Regions from separate parts of the Paenibacillus sp. FSL M8-0142 genome, predicted to be linked through region 2. Evidence: riboswitches for the same ligand, from Rfam matches in the RefSeq annotation. Region 2 holds a riboswitch; the other holds the start of a gene.
What was found. Region 2 has a riboswitch for cyclic di-GMP ahead of NSQ46_RS16195 (transglutaminase-like domain-containing protein). Riboswitches for the same ligand answer to the same signal wherever they lie in the genome.
Positions count from the first base shown of each region.

Region 1: it holds a riboswitch for cyclic di-GMP, as region 2 does, so the genes downstream of both, NSQ46_RS00835 (hypothetical protein) here and NSQ46_RS16195 (transglutaminase-like domain-containing protein) in region 2, are expected to answer to the same signal.

Region 1 is NZ_CP152008.1:180,567-190,061, forward strand. Features, by position in the region: gene NSQ46_RS00815 (LLM class flavin-dependent oxidoreductase) at 1-329, shown strand, start outside; gene NSQ46_RS00820 (TetR/AcrR family transcriptional regulator) at 439-1,029, shown strand; gene NSQ46_RS00825 (MFS transporter) at 1,120-2,481, shown strand; gene NSQ46_RS00830 (FMN-dependent NADH-azoreductase) at 2,536-3,150, shown strand; cyclic di-GMP riboswitch class I at 3,349-3,443, shown strand; cyclic di-GMP riboswitch class I at 3,712-3,806, shown strand; gene NSQ46_RS00835 (hypothetical protein) at 3,963-4,511, shown strand; gene NSQ46_RS00840 (aspartyl-phosphate phosphatase Spo0E family protein) at 5,168-5,389, shown strand; gene NSQ46_RS00845 (hypothetical protein) at 5,508-5,753, opposite strand; gene NSQ46_RS00850 (MarR family transcriptional regulator) at 6,003-6,431, shown strand; gene NSQ46_RS00855 (MFS transporter) at 6,424-7,641, shown strand; gene NSQ46_RS00860 (DinB family protein) at 7,997-8,488, shown strand; gene NSQ46_RS00865 (ABC transporter permease) at 8,784-9,495, opposite strand, start outside.
Region 2 is NZ_CP152008.1:3,495,845-3,505,339, forward strand. Features, by position in the region: gene NSQ46_RS16190 (collagen binding domain-containing protein) at 1-1,476, opposite strand, end outside; gene NSQ46_RS16195 (transglutaminase-like domain-containing protein) at 1,767-2,567, opposite strand; cyclic di-GMP riboswitch class I at 2,581-2,668, opposite strand; cyclic di-GMP riboswitch class I at 2,731-2,817, opposite strand; gene NSQ46_RS16200 (DinB family protein) at 2,969-3,505, opposite strand; gene NSQ46_RS16205 (YafY family protein) at 3,570-4,502, opposite strand; gene NSQ46_RS16210 (DUF896 domain-containing protein) at 4,630-4,866, opposite strand; gene NSQ46_RS16215 (fumarylacetoacetate hydrolase family protein) at 5,003-5,887, opposite strand; gene NSQ46_RS16220 (M81 family metallopeptidase) at 5,979-7,523, opposite strand; gene NSQ46_RS16225 (aminotransferase class III-fold pyridoxal phosphate-dependent enzyme) at 7,520-8,866, opposite strand; gene NSQ46_RS16230 (phytanoyl-CoA dioxygenase family protein) at 9,039-9,495, opposite strand, start outside.

The DNA.
Region 1 (9,495 bases), 3.3 Mb from region 2:
TTGCCGCGGATAAGTTCTTTCCCTCCACCCAGGCGGCCATGAACGTGCTCGGCCGGGAGCGCGGCTGGGGTTACTATGATCGCGCCCGTTTCGATGCTGCACGCAGCTTCGAGGGAGCCCTCTATGTAGGCGATCCGGAGACGGTCGCTCAGAAGATCATCCATCTTCGCAAGCATGTGGGTATTACCCGGTTTATGCTGCACGTGCCGGTCGGCTCGATGCCGCATGAAGAGGTCATGAGGGCGATCGAGCTGCTCGGTACGGAGGTTGCGCCTCGGGTTCGTTCCGAGATCGACCGGTGGGAAGCGGCCGGCGAGCCGGCGGAGTAAGCAAGCAAATCCAATTAAAATTCCGTTTGACAAATCAGACAATGTAAAATATGATAAGTCCATCGAATGACAGTCAGTACTGACATTCATGTAGGGAGGGGGGACTTTCATGAGTAGAGATCAACATATAAGCAGTGACGACAAGCTGCTGCAGGCCGCAATCGATCTGATATCCCGGAAGGGCTACAACGGCGTCACGACGCAGGAGATTGCCTCGGCAGCCGGGCTCAGCGAGAAGACTCTATTCCGAAAGTTCGGCAGCAAGCGAAATCTCCTGGAGATGGCGTTCGAACGCTATCATTACGGTCAAGAAATGACGAAGCTTTTCGCGGAGAAGCTCACGGGAGAGCTTACTGCGGATCTGATTCTGATCAGCCGGACGTACCATGACTTGATGATCCGGAACCGCAAGCTGATCACGATCAGCATCAAGGAGAGTGATCATCTCCCGGGACTTCGAGAGATGACCAGCAAGCATCCGAAGCAGTTTCTGGACGTGTTGACGAAATATTTTACGATCATGACGGAGAAGGGGAAGCTGGTTGCCGGAGATCCCGAGCTGCGGGCGATCTCGTTTATGATGATGAACTTTGGCGCGTTCATGAACGAGCTGGATTCCAAGGAGATATTTCCTTCCGTAACGCTGGATGACTTTATTGAGGAGAGTGTGCGGATTTTTGCTAGGGCGTTAACCCCCTAGTTTTTTTTCAAAGCATACGTCAGTAAGTACTGACAGACATGCTAATCTCGCTGTTTAAAATTTTCTACTCACAAGGAGGGTGAAGCTCTAATGGAGACTCGGAAGCTGATGCGTGTCCTCATGTTCACGCTGTGTCTGTCCGCTATGAGCGGATTGATGTTTAACTTTGTCCTGCCGGACATGCGAGAGGAATTCAGCTTGAGCACCGCTCAGGTTAGCTGGGTAACTTCCTCGTATTCCCTGCTGTACGGGATCGGCACGGTTCTGTACGGGAAGCTGACCGAACGCTACCAGCTCAAAAATTTGCTGTCATTCGGTCTGCTGCTGTTCGCGGCCGGCTCTCTGGTCGGCCTCGTCTCCCAGGCATTCTGGATGGTCCTGGCTGCAAGATGCCTTCAGGCGATCGGCGCGGCGGCGATACCGGCGGCGGCAACGCTTATACCGATTCGCTACTTCCCGCCGGAGCGAAGAGGAGCAGCCATGGCGACAGCCTTTATTGGATTGTCCATCGGCAGCGCGCTTGGGCCGGTGGTGTCCTCGCTAGTGGCCGGCTTTGCTCATTGGCGCTGGCTGTTCAGCATCCCTTTGCTGATTCTCATCACGCTTCCTTTTTACCGGAAATATCTGAAGGACGAAGACCCTCAGGTGCCAGGATCATTCGACCTGCTGGGAGGCGGCCTGCTGGCTGTCGCGATCACTTGTCTGCTGCTGGGAATAACGAACGGAATCTGGTGGCTTCCGCTAGCCGGACTGCTGGTAGCCGCGTTGTTCATTGTCCGGATTCATCGTGCATCCGTCCCGTTCGTGAGCCCGGTTTTGTTCCGGAATCGAGAGTATTCGGTTAGGCTTGTCATCATGTTTCTGTTCAGCGGCGCGGCCTTTGCGCTGCATTTTCTAAGCCCGTTGCTGCTGGCAGAGATTCATGCGCTGCCTCCAGGTTGGATCGGATTTGTCATGGTGCCGGCCGCCGCGGCCTCCGCTCTGCTCGGGAAGACAGGGGGGAAGCTGGCCGATGCCAAAGGGAACACGTATCTGTTTCTAACCGGCATGATTATGTTGGTCGCGTGCTTTGTACTCTTATCCACGTTCTCCGCCATTTCAGCCGTCGCGGTTGCGTTCTTCCTGATTCTAGGCAATGTCGGGCAGACGTTCGGGATGATTGCACTATCCAATTCCGTCTCCCTCAGCTTAGCGAAAGAGCAGGCCGGCATCGGAATGGGGCTGATGCAGATGCTGAATTTTATTTCGGCCGGGATCGCTTCCGGTGTGTACGGAACAATGCTGGATATCCGCTCCGGGGTATCGTGGAACCCCTTGTATGCCTATGCCAAGGGACAAATTTACAGCAATATTTATCTGGTGCTAGCCGGGCTGCTGCTCGCCATGCTGATTTTCTATTCCCTAAGGTTCGGGAAAACGGAGCACGGTCATATAAGAGCGGCGGGAAGCTGATATCGCAGCTTTGAGTCCATTCACTTTGATTACAAAATATAGGAGGAGATTCTAATGACAACCACTTTATTCATTAAAGCCAACAACCGCCAAGGGGCCGTCACAAGCAGATTATACGACGCATTTTTCAATAGCTACCGCGAGGCACATCCGAATGATGCGGTGGTTGAGGTCGACCTGTACCGGGAACGCATTCCCCTTCTGGACGACATTATGATTAGCGGGAATTTCAAGTCAGCCATGAGCATGGAGCTTTCGGAGGAAGAGCAGGCCGTTCGGGACATCGTCAACCGGCACTTGGAGCAATTTCTTGCCGCCGACAAATTGGTGTTTGCCTTCCCGCTCTGGAATCTGACGGTTCCTGCAGTGCTGCATGCCTACCTGGACTACATGCATCATCCGCGTAAAACGTTCAAATATACGGAGCAGGGCTTGGTCGGTCTGTTGGGTGACAAAAAAGCAGCACTGCTGAATGCTAGAGGCGGGATCTATGCGGAGGGCGATCCATCCGAGATGGCGGTCAGCTTCGTAAAAAATCATCTCAACGTGTTCGGGATTACCGACATTACTACGATTATCATTGAGGGGCATAATCAATTCCGGGATCGAAGCGAGGAAATCATTGAGGAAGGCCTTCGGCGGGCAGCCGAAGCGGCAAAGCTTTTTTAAATCATGGAGAAGCTGGTTATTTTGACATATTACACGCTCTGCTAGTTACTTTGTGACAAAAAATTACAAAATTCAGCAGGTAATTGTCGGGAATTTGAGTCATGAAGCCTATATTCAATGAAAAACAATGTAAGTTATAGTTTGATTAGGTCATTCATTCAGAACTATATGTTGTATCTTTCGACAATTGAATCGTTCGTACGATAATCGCAAACCCACTGAAAAGTGGCGACGCAAAGCTATAGGGGCTAATGGGGTTCTGCATAGAACCGCGATGCCAGCCAGTTGCCGAATACGACGGAAGCCTCCGTCACTTCTTGCTAGTTACTACCTATGTCTACAAGCTGACGGAGGCTATTTGTTGTTCACAAATTTTTATAGGGAGGCTCCTGCAGTAACTGCCTGTTCCTTAAAAGTTACGGTCAATTGCCTGAAAGGAGGTGAATGATGCGGAACATGATTTCCCGCAGCGCGGTATAACTACAGCAGTTCAACTCTCAGCGGATAACAAGGAATATTCATGCGGCAGCGTCTTTGACAGCAAACCAATCGAATCGTTTCGTACGATAATAGCAAACCCACTGAAAAGTGGCGACGCAAAGCTATAGGGGCTAATGCGAATCTGCTAAGATACGTGATGCCAGCCAGTTGCCGAATACGACGGAAGCCTCCGTCCTATTTTGCTATGGTAATCTTCATGGATGGAGGTTTTTTATTTTTCGCTAAGAGCTACCGAATCTTCACAGCGGCGATAAATAGGAGATCGATTTCATTATTAATCACTTATTCTTAACAAGGAAGAAGGGAAAATAATGGGCCAAAGAACATTGCTGAAAGTAAACGATCATTTTCCTAATATCCTCAGCATCTCTGAAATTAAAGAAAGGCTGATCGAGCGAAAAGAAATCCTGTATCTGTTGCAAGAGGAAACCAGGAATATGAACGATTTGCTGTCTATACCTTATTTATTTGTGATTGCGGACCCAGAGGGAACCGTTATCGATTATTGCGGGACGGAGCTGTTAAAAGGTTATTTTGAAAGAAATCATTTGAAAATCGGAACATCTTCTGCTATGAACAAGGCGGGAATCAATGCCATTGCGTTATCCATGGAAAATCAATCGGTCTCAGTCGTAATCGGCGCCGAGCACAGCAATAAATTGTTTGCAGAGCTGTCCTGCGTTTGCACGCCAATACGAATAAATCATGTTATTATAGGCTACCTCAGCCTCTGTTTTCATTACTTTCACGAGGTTACATTTGTACTGCCCCTCATTGAACATCTGGCCAAAAATATTGAAGAAAAAGTTACCCCAAAAGGATCCCATGCTACAAAAAGAGCTGACCTACTCACTCTTTGACCAATATGAATTAACAAACCGCGAGAAAGAAATCGCCTACGAATGGCTGGAAAATAAAAACGTGCCTGAAATTGCGGATATTTATGGAATCAGTCAAAGCACGGTCCGTACTTTCATCAAAAAGATATACGCCAAAACGAGAGTCAATCATAAAGGGGCATTCCTAAGAAAATTTACATGAAGATATAGGCAATACATAAGCACTAATTACCCAATTATGGGTATTTTATTTATTAAAGTAAAATTTTATAATTATAGGCAAGCCACTGATGACAGATAGTTAAAATTTAAACCTAATTCATAATTCGTACAATCTATCGCAAACCCGTCGAAAGGGTGGTGACGCGAAGCTGCAGAGGCTGTTGTGGACGCTCATATGCAACCACGATCCCTGCAATTGGCCGAATACGACGGAAACCTCTGATCCGCCATGCGACAACGATTGAATAGGGAACTGTTTATTTTAGATAACCCTGCTGACCTGACGCCGCTGCAGAAACTGAATCGGGTAGCCTTCAACATTTCATGAAGAGGAGCATGCTTTAACGGTTTGTTCGTTTAGGAATGAGCGATCAACTCTCTGTTTGAGAAGGTTTGCCGCAAAAACGTTGGCAGCTGTCATAAATCACTTGCTACGACGGGGGTGGGTGGATGTGATGGTTTCTATAGAGAACGAACTGAAGCATGTATCCGACGAGCTCGAATATCTCAGGAGGGAACTTGAGCGAATGGCCGGCAGTCTTGAATTCGTACATCAAGATGTTGTCGCACTTTCGCAGTCGTTCGATAAGCTGATTGTCCGTTACATGGAATTAAAAAGCCATGAGGAAGAGATCAATAGAAAGTGCGCAAAGTTAAATAAACCAAGCCATGAGTAATAAGTCCTCCATAAAAAATAGAACCCCGGATGTCGATTCTCGACCTTCTGGGGTTATTTGCTTAAAGATATGGTGCTTCCAGCTTTAAGGGAAGCCATTTCAAGTCAGGTGCTTGGATTCAATCATTTTTCTGTACGAGCGAACAGCTGCTCCAATTATCCATTGTAATGTACCCGCGCCTAACAAGCGCGAAAATCGTATTGGTTCGGCAATACCATTCCAAGTTGGGTACAGATGGCGAATCACCGCTTGCCTTCGTCAAGACACCATCATACGTCCAGTATCCGCCTTTCTTCCAGCGGACAAGTCTCCCATGCTTCTTGGCCTGTTCCAGCGCTTCTTGTTGTATTTCCGATAACGTCAATTCATCCTCACCACACAAATCCTGTAATATCTGTCTAGAAGACGGATGGAATATACCAATTAAATCATATAAATCTGAATATATTCTGAATAACCTGTGTTGAAAAACGGTCGATGGGCATTGTTAGGTGAACTGATGCATCGTCGAGTAAAAGGATCAGAATACCAGACATTATGTCTGGACATTTTCGGAACACTACTCTATAATCAAATAGTTACCTTGAGTAACCAATTGGATGGAGGTTTCCCCATGAGCACCCACCGACATTTTTTTCAGCAGTACTTCAGACTGTACCGCCCGTTCGTCAATGAACTGAACCGGCGGCTCGAGGTTTTTGGGCTGTATTATGCCCAGTGGTCGATCATGTATTATCTGGACGCGAACCAATCGATGACCTTGGTGGAATTGTCCAAAGTTTTGTATGTAGAGAAGCCCACGGTGACTAGAACGGTGAACGCATTGATCAAGCTGGGTTATGTGGAGCAGATCCCGGCATCGGACAAGCGGGAGAAGCGAATCCGTTTATCAAGTAAGGGCATCGATGTCGCGTTGCAGATTCGTCAATTATTCGATGACTACGAGATGGAGATTATGGAAGGTGTCTCCGCTGAGGAACAAGCCAGCGTCATCCGTGTCATGGAGACAGTCAGGGATAACATTATAAGAAAAGGTGATTAACTTGCAGCAAGAAAACTCCCAAGATCGTTTATGGAGCAAGGACTTTTTGATTGTGTTCGGCGTCAATTTCCTGCTCTTTCTTTGTTTTTATCTATTGGTTGTTATTATGCCCACTTATGCAGCTGAGGAATTCCATGCATCGACTGGAATGGCCGGCTTTGCTTCCAGTATCTTCGTGGTGGGGGCGCTGATCGGGCGGCTGATCGGAGGCAGCATTATCGAGAGGGTCGGACGAAGACCGCTGCTGTTGACCGGATTGGTCTCATTCAGCGTCTTAATCGGTTTGTATTTCATCATTAACAGCTTAGCGGTGCTGCTCATCGTCCGTTTCCTCCACGGCCTGGCCTTCGCGCTGGCCTCTACCGCGACCGGCACGATTGCCGCGAGCTTGATTCCAAACTCGAGAAGGGGTGAAGGGACAGGTTATTATGGTGTCAGCATCATCATTGCATCGGCAATCGGCCCTTTCATCGGACTTATGATTCTGGAGCATGCCTCCATGACAGGCAATTTTGTCCTTTGTGCAATCCTGGGCGTGCTCTCATTGGTATCCTCGTTATTCATGCGCATTCCGAAGCTGGTGCTCACCGCCGAACAGGCACGGGAGATGAAGGGCTTCCGGCTATCCAACTTCATTGAGCTCAAGGCGCTTCCGATTTCGATCATAAGCTTTGTGATGGGCTTTGGATATTCGAGCATTTTGTCGTACCTGAAGATCTTTGCGGGGGAAATCGGGCTGGTGGAAGCGGCAACCTACTTCTTCATCGTGTATGCGATCGTGGTGATTCTGTCCCGGCCGTTTACCGGACGCTGGTTTGACCACCGGGGAGCGAATGTTGTGATGTATCCGGCTATCGTATCCTTTGCGATCGGGATCCTGCTGCTCGGTCTGGCACATCATGGAATAACCCTTCTGCTGTCCGCGGTGTTCGTAGGCCTCGGATACGGCACGACACAGTCCAGCTCCCAGGCGCTCGCCATTAAACGCTCTCCGGCGCACCGGATCGGTCTTGCAACATCGACCTTTTACATTTTTGTGGACGTCGGCATCGGGTTCGGTCCGCTCCTTCTTGGCTTCCTTACGCCGCTGGCAGGGTTCCGGGGCATGTACATGACCATAGCGGTCCTGCTGGCGCTGTCGGTGATTCTGTATTATTTCCTCGTCGGGAAACGAGAAAGCCGAGAGAAGGCTGCCCGAACGGCTGCCTAACCAAGATTCGTATTCAGAGAAGCTTAGGTGACGGCTCCTTGGCCTTGGATTTGGCACGACAAGGTTCCAGTTCCAGACGCTCGCCATTAAACACTCTCTGGCCCACTTAGAGCCGTCTTAAGCCTGTAGATTAACCTCCGTAAGGAGCAGATCTGCAGGCTTTTTCTGTTGTACCCCATGTCCTAACCGGGATGCATAAGGAAAGTAAACAAGGGGGTTGTGGCTTAAGTGGTAGCTCTTCAGGAAAAAACGTTTATAGTCGTTTCATCCGATCTCCGCACACATGACCTGTTATACAATGAATAATGATTGTCTGTGCGTCTCATTTATTTTTTCGTGGAGGAGTGAGGCATTTATGGCGCATGCAAGTGACGTGTTAAGAAATCAGCTGCTCGCGGGTGCGAATGATCCGAGCTGGTATATTCCCTTCCAGCAGTCCACCCGGGATCTGACGGAGGACGAGGCGTTCTGGACGCCGGCGAACGACAGTCACAGCATTGCAGAGATCGTTCAGCATCTGCTCTATTGGAATGAAACGTGGCAGACCCGGTACAGGGAAGAACGTATGGATGCGGTGCCTGCAATTGAAGACAATAATCTCAGCCTTCTCCTTCCGGATCATGTGACGTTTGCCGAGCTAAGGAAACGACTGCTGGAGGTTTTACTAGGATGGCAGCCGCTGCTGTCCGAGTCTGCGGATACCCTGGAGAAGGATGTTAGCGGTTTTCCGGAGCCGGCCAAGTGGTGGGAGATCATCAGCAACGCTGCAACACATAATGCTTATCATATCGGCCAGATTGTTTACATCCGCAAGCTGCAGAAGAGCTGCAGGGCGCTGGATTGGTAATGTTAGAGGAGGGGTGTTCTCAGCACTGCACATGCGGATTGTACTTCCGATCCCTCTTATCCCCGGGTTTCCTCTAATCCCATTTCGTTTGCTGAAGTCAGGGGATAAAGGGCACGCTCCGCTTCTAATGATTCTTAACTTGAAAAAATGAACCTTCAAGCGAAAATAAAGCCAGCTTCGGGCTCAACCGAAACTGGCTTTCTATATGATTTAGCTAACCTTCTTCATTCTATTAACTTGAACAAACCCAGACGCTCGAAGAACCCTCAAACTTGCTTGTATATTGTTCCCCTACTTAAAGCGCCTCTTTAATGACTCGCTTGTAGAACATCACGGACAGCAGGCCGAAGATGGAATACAGCGCCGTGTACAGCAGCATGACGATAACCATTGGAGTCCAAAGTTCGGTTCCAAAGAAGAACCAGCCCGATTTAACCGCAAAGTAGCTGTGCGACAATCCCACAATCAGCGGAATGCCGAAGTTAAAGAGCTGCTTGAACTGAATGCCCCGGAGCAGATTTCCCTGAGTGTACCCGAGCTTACGCAGAATCGTGTAGGTCGGCTTCTCTTCCTCGCCTTCATCCATCTGCTTAAAGTACAGGATACAACCGGAAGTAATAAGGAAGGTTAGGCCAAGGAAGCCAACGATAAACATGATTAGCCCCATGTTGATCTTCTGGTCCGTGATCATCCCGATTTGGGAGAAATTACCGGGATGTTCCCCAATCCCCAGATCCATGTATACTTGGTTCGCCTGATTGATGGCCGCTGGATCTACGATATCGATGCCATGGTAGACAGTCGTTCCCTTCTGGATCTTGGGATCGAGATCCTGCATTAACCGTTCAAATACGGTTTGGTCGACAATGGCGGTCGGCAGGCCGCCGTTGGAAAAATTAACCGAGATGTAGGAGTCCTTGTTCGTTCCGATCAGCTGTTGCGGAATGCTCTCCTTGCTTCCGCTAAGCTCAATCTGTCCTGTGGCCTGAATGGACATGAACTGCTGG
Region 2 (9,495 bases):
TATCCACTTCGCGGCTTTTGTGTCAAAATTGACGTTCGAGGATCCTTTTACCAGGGCACGGCTTCCGTAGCCCGGAGCCGTTACTTCCTTAGACGCTTCACCCGATACGACTTTGTTCTTGACTGCGTTCCCCTCGGAGCTCAAGCGATCGACCGGCTCCGTCTGGTAAACAATCGTATAAGGCGAATCGATATCCTTCTTGAATTGAAGCTCGAATCCGTGCTTACCTTTAGCTACAGCGGTGTATTCATCCGCTGATACCAAAGCGCTGGCATCCTTCGAATCCCCGTTATACACCTTCAGCGAATCGGCAATCCAGGAATGGTTCTCGCTAACTTGGTCTGTAATGATGGCTTGAGCGCTCGGAATCTTCTTCTCGTTGAAATTGTATTTCACCGTCCAAGTGATGATCCCTGTGTCCTTGTCCTGGCTATATGTCTTATCCAAGAAACTGCCGCGATCTACTGTTACTGTAGCCGTCGATTGGGCATTTTCCATCCCGTCGCCAGTTAGAACAGCGGTGTTCTCAAAACGGGACTGTTCGCCGACAAGCTTCGTCGAAAAGCGAATTTCGTAGGCTTTGCTGATCGTCTCGTCCAAGAATGCAAGCTCCAGTTTGCCGCCACCGCCTGTTTGGACGGTGTACTTGCCGGCATCCAGCTGATCGCCAAGAACCGCTGAGCCGTCACCGTTAACCTGCAGGTTGTATACCTCTACGGAATCCGCGATGAGCTCCAAGCCTTCAGGCATTTCATCGGTGATGACTGCGTGCTTGATTTTATTTAACGATTTGTTGATCTGAACCGACCAATCGATCCGATCTTTGCCAATCGCTTTCCCTTGCTTCTCGATCAGCTTTCCGCCTTGCGGCTTCAGGTTCACGATGACGGTCTGAACCCCGCCCTTTATCGGAATAGCAATAATGATTTCGGTGCTTCCTTTTAGAACTTCCTTCTTGAATTCAGTGCGAATTTCCAGCTTGCCGCTGATGTTGGAATGGCTCTCCACGTAATCATTGAAGGTCATCACAACCTTGCCGTTTCGGTCCACCGTAAAACGGCCAACTTCACCTTGACCGGTAACGAGCGGTGAGTCAATCTCCGTGAAGATTTCAAACTGCTGCGGCAGCTCGAAGGTAAATGAGTCTCCATTTTTGTAGTTGTGACCGTTCGGCAGCTCCCATTCGTAGCCTAGATTAACGGCTGCACCGATATCCAGGCTGCTGTCCGGATTATAAACGGCATCAATGACGGTGCCATCCATGTCGGTTAACACAACTTTGGTTAAAATGCTATCATTATTGATTTCTGATTCGGACGGGCCATAAACATCATCCGTCACTCCATACACTGAATCCTGCACGCTTACCGGTTCTGGAACATTAGTCGATGCATTGACCGTCCAGTCCGATCCTCCAAACCACGTTTGGATCATAAGCAGCAGAGCCAATACGATTCCACTTACTTTTTTCTTCATGATCTCTCCCTCAGCCTCTCCATTACCCTCAATATATTTGGTTCCGATGTCGCTTTCGCGTGCGCAAATCGAGCCAACCATCTCTCGGATCATATGCCGATAAGAGATTTGTTCGTCCATCACCTCCGCATACTTTTATTTGGCGCACGATACATTGGTGCCTGTATTTTCCTTAAGAACCAATTGAGCTTCTAGCATTGTAACGCCCGATTCTGAATATTTTCTGAATAAAAACCCGAATAAGCCTTGGACAATGGTCCAAAGCTTAAGGTTTTAGCTATAAAATTATTTTAATAATACTTGGCTGCAGAATAGCGAGATGCCTCTTTAATCATTTTGAAACCGGCACCCTTGCTCTTCCATCCCGCATCAACGGTCGTGTCGATCGTTACCCACCGCCCGTTCAGGTAAACCTCATTCCAAGCGTGGTAAACGTCAACATAATCCGTTGTCCCCATTACAAGCTTAGTCGGAATGTCCACGCTCCGCAGCATGGATGCGAACAGAGAGGCGTAATCATAACACATGCCTTTTTTCCCTGACAGCGTGCGGTCAATATCGGGAAGATAGTCCGTCAGCTCACTGGATGCGAGTGCTTTGTCGTACCGGATCGTATCGACGATATATTCGTGGATCAACTTTACTTTTTCCTCGTCGGTGTCTGCGGACCGAGTTAGCTTCTTTGCAAGCTGAGCCGCCTTGTCGCTTGAACGCCAATCGATGTTTTGTACCGAGTTCAAAAATACCTTGCTGCTATTGGTCAGTTGAAGCTTAACTTCCGCTTCTTGAACGATCTTATACTTGGTACCGTTGACCTGCTCCAGCACTTTTATGGTATAACGACCGTTTCCCATTTGCAGCGGAAAGGTCTCCTGCTGCTTGTCCGCTAAAAGCGTATATGTATACTTGTTTTGCCCTTTTGCAATCATAAGCTTCGTCTTCACGTCCGCTTTCACGTCATAGCGAACGGCGATGACTCCGCGATCAAGCTGCTCCAGATCCAGCCAATCTCCCGTTTGGGAAGCATGTACAACCGGAGCCAATACGAATAACGCAATAAACCCTACAATAGCCAACACCATGTTGCGCATACTATAAACTCCCTTCGGTAGCCAGGCTGCCATTGACGGTTCATCAAGAAGGCCCTGTGGCTTTGCGTCCTTATCTTTCGACAAGTTTGCCGTTATCGTAGTAGAGTTTTCAAAGAATTAATTGAATAAAAATCTCATATAAAAAACAAAAAAAGCATCTTCGTTCGGTAGCTGGCTGCCATTGATGGTTTATCAAGAAGGCCCTATAGCTTTGCGTCCTTGCCTTTCGACAAGTTTGCCATTTATCGTGAGTAGCTTTATGTGAGTTCATCATACCAAATATCTCTAATTCTATCAAGCAAATTTTGAGATTCATAGACGAGGATCGACAACAAAAAAACGTCTCCACTGAGACGCTCTTTTGTCAATTCCGCTTGATCATCAATCCATTAGGGGAGTCCTTAGAGGGACAGCTCCTTTTTTAACCGATCGAGCTGCAGCAGGTGGTGCCTGTAATGCATCTCTACCAGCAGAAACCACTCTTTGGCGTTTAAGGCTCCGAATCCGGGATGAGGAATCGTGATGCTGCTGTCTGCTTGACGCACAACCGGTTCCGTTCGCTTCATCCGCTCCACTACGCCCTGAAGACCTTCAACTAACTGCTCTTTGCTCGTCGGCTGCTGCGGCGTGTACTGCGGAGACGCCGGAATTCGTATCCTGACAGGAGGAAAACTTCCAAGCTCGAATACCGCCTTGCCTCTCTCCGTTTTTTCCCCAGGGGATTCGACGGCCGTTTCGTTTCCGGCCAAACATTGGTCGACATTGCGCAGATGCATATATTGAGCCGATTGAATCAAATGCATGTACATTTGCCCAATGGACCATTCCTCTTCGTTCGGCTTGATATGCAGCTCCTCCAGCTCCAGGTGTCCCAGCTCGTTTAAATACACCGCTACTGTTGTTTCAAACGCCTGCAAAGCTTCTACTGTATTTCTCATCATGATATCTCCTCTTCCATCTGGTATATACCCAATATAAAAAAACGCTCCTGACAACAGCGTGTCAGTAGCGTTTTCGTATTTTTTCAGCTTCTTCTCGAATCCGGTTACGAAAGGAATCAGGTTCCAGCACCTCCACGTCCCCACCCCAGCTGAGAATATAGGGGAGCAATTCTTCCGGCTGTCTGACTCGAAAGCGGACCAGAAGACCGTGTTCCCTTTGCTCAGAAGCTTCGATATAGAAGCTCGCGGTCTCGGTGATTTTATCGGCAATTTCCGGATTTACTTGAATCGTCACATGAACGTTACGATCGTCAGGCGGACGATATTGACTCAGCTTAAATCCTTGGGGAAGGTTAAACCTTTCCTCTAAGACCGTAACATCCCTCATGCGCGATAATCGAAAATGACGGATCTCCTGACGCAGCTCGCAGCGTGCGATCATGATCCAATTCCCTTGGACGAGCACAAGGCCATATGGAGCAACGATCCGGTCGCTCATCCGTTTTCCATCCGAATCCGGTATTTTTTTCAGGTAACGCATCCTTATCTTCCGCCGCTCCAAAATGGCACCCCGAACCTGTCCAAGCTCGTTCTCCCCCTGTCCGCCGGGATGAAGAAACTGCATCGTTTCCCGGACATCCGCTGAGGCCTCACGAATGGGTTCAGGAAGTATCGCTTCAATCTTGCTTCGAGCTGCCCTCGCAGCTGCTTTGTAGTCGCCATCCAGCCGCTGCTCAATCATATCCGTCCCCATGAGCAATGCCACCGCCTCTTCCGCAGTAAAACCAACCGGCGGCAAAAAGTAACCTTCCATTAGGGAGTACCCGTATCCTGGAGACCCAAGTATCGGAACCCCGGCTTCGCTGAGCGCTTGCATGTCTCGATATATCGTCCGCACGCTTGTCTCGAAATGGGCAGCCAAATCTTCCGCCCGCAGCACCTTGCTCCGCTGCAATTCAAGCATGATGGCGAACTGGCGCTCGGTTTTGTTCATCGTTTCTCCCCTCCGCTAGTACATAAAAACCCGGAAAACGGACAACCAACATTGTCTGTCTTCCGGGATCATAAATGGGACCTGGTCAATCATCCATATTACGGACCATTGCTTTATGAGATGAAGCTTAATTCAGCTTTGACCGATTCTGTTGCTGGGTTATTCTCAATTTTTCAGGGGTAACATCGTCACCATTCGGGTCTACAACCTTCAGGGTAGACATCGTGGAGAGAACCTGGCCCCGGATGTCTTTCAAGTATTCCTGGCGAAGCTTTTGCTGTTCGGTATATTCTTCTTGGGTCAAGCCTTCGGATTTCTGCTTGCGGCTCAGTTCATTGATTCTATGCAATGAAGGAATGGTCATCGTTATCGTTCATCCTTCCATATAATTAAGATGTAATTGTTAGTTTACTGTAAAAGGATTGAACTTGCAATAGAACCAGTCCCGGCCCTGCTGATCTGCTAATGTGCATACTCCAAAGTGGATTGCACCTGTATCGCTACCGCTCCAGCACCATCCGGTTGGTCAGTGTGCCTAGCTTCTCAATCTCGACGGTAACCATGTCACCGTCCTTCAGGTAGGCTCGTTGATCGGCAGGACGCCCAAGCATAACCCCTTCAGGTGTTCCTGTCAAAATAAGATCCCCCGGCTCCAATGTCATAAACCTCGAAACATAACTCACGATTTCATCACACGGAAAAATCATATCCGCTGTATTGGACTGCTGTCGCACCTCGCCGTTTACTTCGCAGCGGATGGCGAGTCGATTCGGGTCGCCCACCTCATCGGAGGTTACCACATACGGGCCGAGCGGCAGAAATTTGTCGCACGACTTGCCGAGAAGCCATTGCGAGGTTCGCATCTGCAAATCCCTTGCCGAAAGATCATTGGCATTGCAGTAGCCAAAAACATAATCAAGCGCGCTGCTCTTATCGACGTGTTTGGCCGTCGATCCGATGACAATCGCTAGCTCAGCTTCATAATCGACTTGATCGCTTTCGCGGGGGAGAGGGACTGCCTCCCCGTGTCCGGCCAGCGAATTGGTGAATTTATTGAACAAAATCGGATATTCGGGTATTTCGGAGTTGGTCTCCCTTGCGTGCCGAAGGTAATTCAGTCCCACACAGATGATTTTCCCCGGATGGTTCACGCACGGAGCTAACGTAAGCGCAGCTTCATCAAGAAGCTCCGTTTCCGCATCGAGTGATCTAGCCACCAAGTCTTGAAGCGCTGCCCTTGCAGCCGCTCCGCCTTTGAGGAGCTGCTCGATCGTGCTGGGCATATCGGTTTGATGCAGCGATGCCCCGGCGACATCCAGTACCCCTCCGTCCAATTTGACTCCAAGTCTATATTCTCCTTCTCGCACAAAGGTCAGCAATTTCATCGGTCCATGTTCCTTTCTTTTAAAGGATGACTTAACCCATAGTATAACATTCTATCGCGCGCATATAATTCGAACTCATCGTTCAATCCTATCATTTCTTAGTTCGAATACTTTGCGGTTCAGAAACAAATTGCAGGCAGCGCACAACCGGTGCTAACTCCTCATCCAGCGGGTAAACCGGTCGAAGGACATGCCGAAAATCAAAATGCTTCAGATTCACGCTGCAGCAGCCGGGCGAATCCACATGAATGACGCTCGTCGCCGCTTCTCCGAACGAAGCTTCCCATGCAACGGCTGACTTTACGGCAATGATCCGATAATCTCCCGGCCAAACGCCCACCGATCGCACATGGCCGATATCCCATGGCGGAATACGGTGTTCCGTCAGAATCAGCGTCAGGCTTCCGCACTGAATCAACGCCGTCCGGCCCATCGATGCAAAATGCCCCTTCATATAAGGACCTGCATGCTGAAAGTCGCCGTCAAACAACAGCCGAACTTTTCCTGTAACCCTAACGGGATCCCCATGCAGCCGGTCATGCCTGCCGCCGACGAAGGATTCGAAGATCCCGCCGATACCGGATCGGAAAGCTGCTTCTACTGCAGCCTTATCCGCGATCACCATAAGTCCCTTCTCTCTCAGTTCAATCAGGCAGCGGAGAAGATGGGTTGCGTCGCCCGGTGAGCCTCCCCCTACGTTGTCGGATCCTTCAGCCAATACGATTAATCCGGGCGGCTGGATCAAGGCTTCCGCGATTGCCTCCGAAGGCGGCAGGACCTTGATCCAAAAGCGCTCCTTCCACTCGACGGCCCGCTGTCCCAACTCGACTGCATAACGTTTTGCAAGCTCCACGTCTCCGTCAGTCGTTACAACACAGCACATCCCCGTATAAGGCGTGTCTGCATAAGGGAATCCTCCCACAACGGACACGTTAAGTACCCGGGAATCCTGCTCAATCGCATGCGCGCGGTCCAGCAGGTCTTTCATCGGTCCCTGATCCGTCGTCATAGCCTGGGGAACGACCAGCATGCCGGTAAAAGCGCATGCTCGTGCAGGACGAATCGTCCCCAAGATGTATTGCTTCAGCAAGCTGAATGCTTCGATTGCACGCTCATACATGTCTATATGCGGATAAGTGTCGTAACCGATCATAATATCCACGGCTTCCAGCATACCCGGGCTGATATTTCCGTGCATGTCGAAGGTCACGGCGATTGGAAAATTGCGGCCGAGCCGGACGCGAAGAAGCTTCAACAGTTCACCCTCGGGGTCTGCTCGCCCTTCGGCAACCATGGCGCCGTGCAGGATCAGAATTAAACCGTCTGCATGCCGACTCACGGAATCGGAAACCGCCTTTAACAGGGTGGATATCGCGTCCTCCGTCACAAGCCCCCCGGGTGTGGCCGAAGTATAGACACCGGGAACCAGTTCGATGCCGTCCTGTTCTGCCGCATCAATGACGCCGCCCATGGTGGTGCGAGTTCCTTTGTACCTGTCCTTGAATTCATCGCCTCCCTCCGTCCACTCGCCACGAAATGCGCCGAGTCCTGTCTTGAACGGGGCAAAGGTGTTGGTCTCATGGTACATGCCTGCAACGGCAATTCGCATGCGCTTAGCGGTTGGACAGCCATTCATGACTTGTGTTCCTCCCATCGTGCAAACACGCGGTTTGCCGCTTCAAGCGTTTCCTGGAGCTCGGCTTCACCATGAGCGGCTGATACATACCATAGTCCGTTTTGTCTAAGCAGCACGCCTTCCTCCAGCATTTCTCGGGCAAAAGCAATATATCGATCGGCATCCCGTTTCTGAAACGCTTCGAAGCTGTCCACCTGCCTTTCGGTTGTGAACATAAGGTGGAAGACAGGCCCAGCTTGATTGACGATACCTTGAATGTCGTGATCCTTCATCGCTTGACGCAGCCCTTCCGACAGATCCGCTGCAAACTTTTCCATCCGTGCAAATACGGCGCCGCCGTCACGGGACAGCTCGTTGATCGTGGCGACCGCAGCGGTGGTGGCCACGCAGTTCCCGTTCAGCGTTCCGAGATGGCTGACTGTACCGTCCGCGATGAGTTCCATAATATCCGCGCGTCCGGCTACGCCGCTGATGGCAATGCCCCCTCCCAGCGCTTTGCCGATCGTAATGAGATCGGGCATGATGCGGTATACGCCGTGCGCCCCGCCAAGTCCAAAACGAAAGCCCGTGATGACTTCATCCAGGATCATAATAATTCCGTTCGCAGCTGTGAGTTCGCGCATAAGCTCCAGATAACCCGGCTTCGGCATAATGCAGCCGGAATTGCACATCACCGGCTCGCTTATGATCGCCGAAATGGTGCTGCCATATAAAGCAACGGCATCCTTTAGCGCCTCCGCATCGTTCCAAGGCAGCAGAATGATATCCTGAAGCGCTGCCTCGCTCTGTCCGCCTGTCCCGGGTATGACATGGACTGCATTCAAATCGTTCCCGTCAACTTCGGACATCACATTCCGTGTGGCCTTCATATCCGTGCTGGGAAACGAAGTGAAGATGGCGTCGGACCAGCCGTGATAATGCCCATGGAAGCGGATGATCCGACTGCGGTTCGTATAGGCACGTGCCAATCGCAACGCCAGCATGACAGCCTCCGTTCCGGAACCGCTGAAGGCCACTTGATCGGCGCATGGAAGCACCTCGGTCAGAAGCTCGGCGAGCTCGATCTCGCCTTGGTGCTGGAGACCGTACGCCAGACCGTTTCTCATGCTGGACAATAGCCGTTCAACCGTAGGTTCATGGCCATGACCAAGAATAAGCGGACCGTACGCAAGCAAGTAGTCGATGTAGGTATGTCCGTCTGCATCCTGAATCCGGGCACCGCGGCCCGCGACCGCATATAAGGGGGTCGGCTTCATAGCGGCCCGTAGCGTGCTCGATACGCCCCCTGCCAAAACACGCCTGCTACGGTTTAATAGCTCCTCCGACTGTCGGTATCTATTCAAGTGGTGTTCCCTCCTCAATGATTATCTGACGTACCTCAGCCGTCTTTCGGGAGTGGTACTGAAACAAGAACCTCTCCGCAGAAATCGCCTAGGTATGAAAAAAGACTGTCCCGCACCGTATTAACGTTACAGTGCTATCGGGCAGGACAGTCTGATTTCGGATGGATCAGGCTTACTGGCCGCTCGCTCCCGCTCCTGTCCCTAACCAATATCGCTTGAGCGGAACAAGCGCTTCATCGGGGACGTAATATTTAAAGCAATTGTCGCTGATTTCTCCAAGCAGCTGGAGGCGAATCGGATCGGCATGCTGGAGAAGCTGCGGCGATGCCTTATGATAGTCGATCGGGCGCATCCAGATCGGACTGTACCCGATAAACAGCTGACGGCGTTCAAATGTGGAGCGGTTTGGCGATCCGGCATGCCACAGGTTTTGCGCAAAAATAAATACATCACCTGGTTTTCCGCACACCTGCACTTCATTCTCTACCGGGATGTTCACATCGGTTTGGCCCGGCTGGAAATGGGGAATCAGGTGGCTGCCCGGTATAATCTTGGTGTTGCCTCGATCAGGCTCCGACATATCGCTGAGAATGTAACAAATTTTAATATAATAGGCGGATGTTAACCCC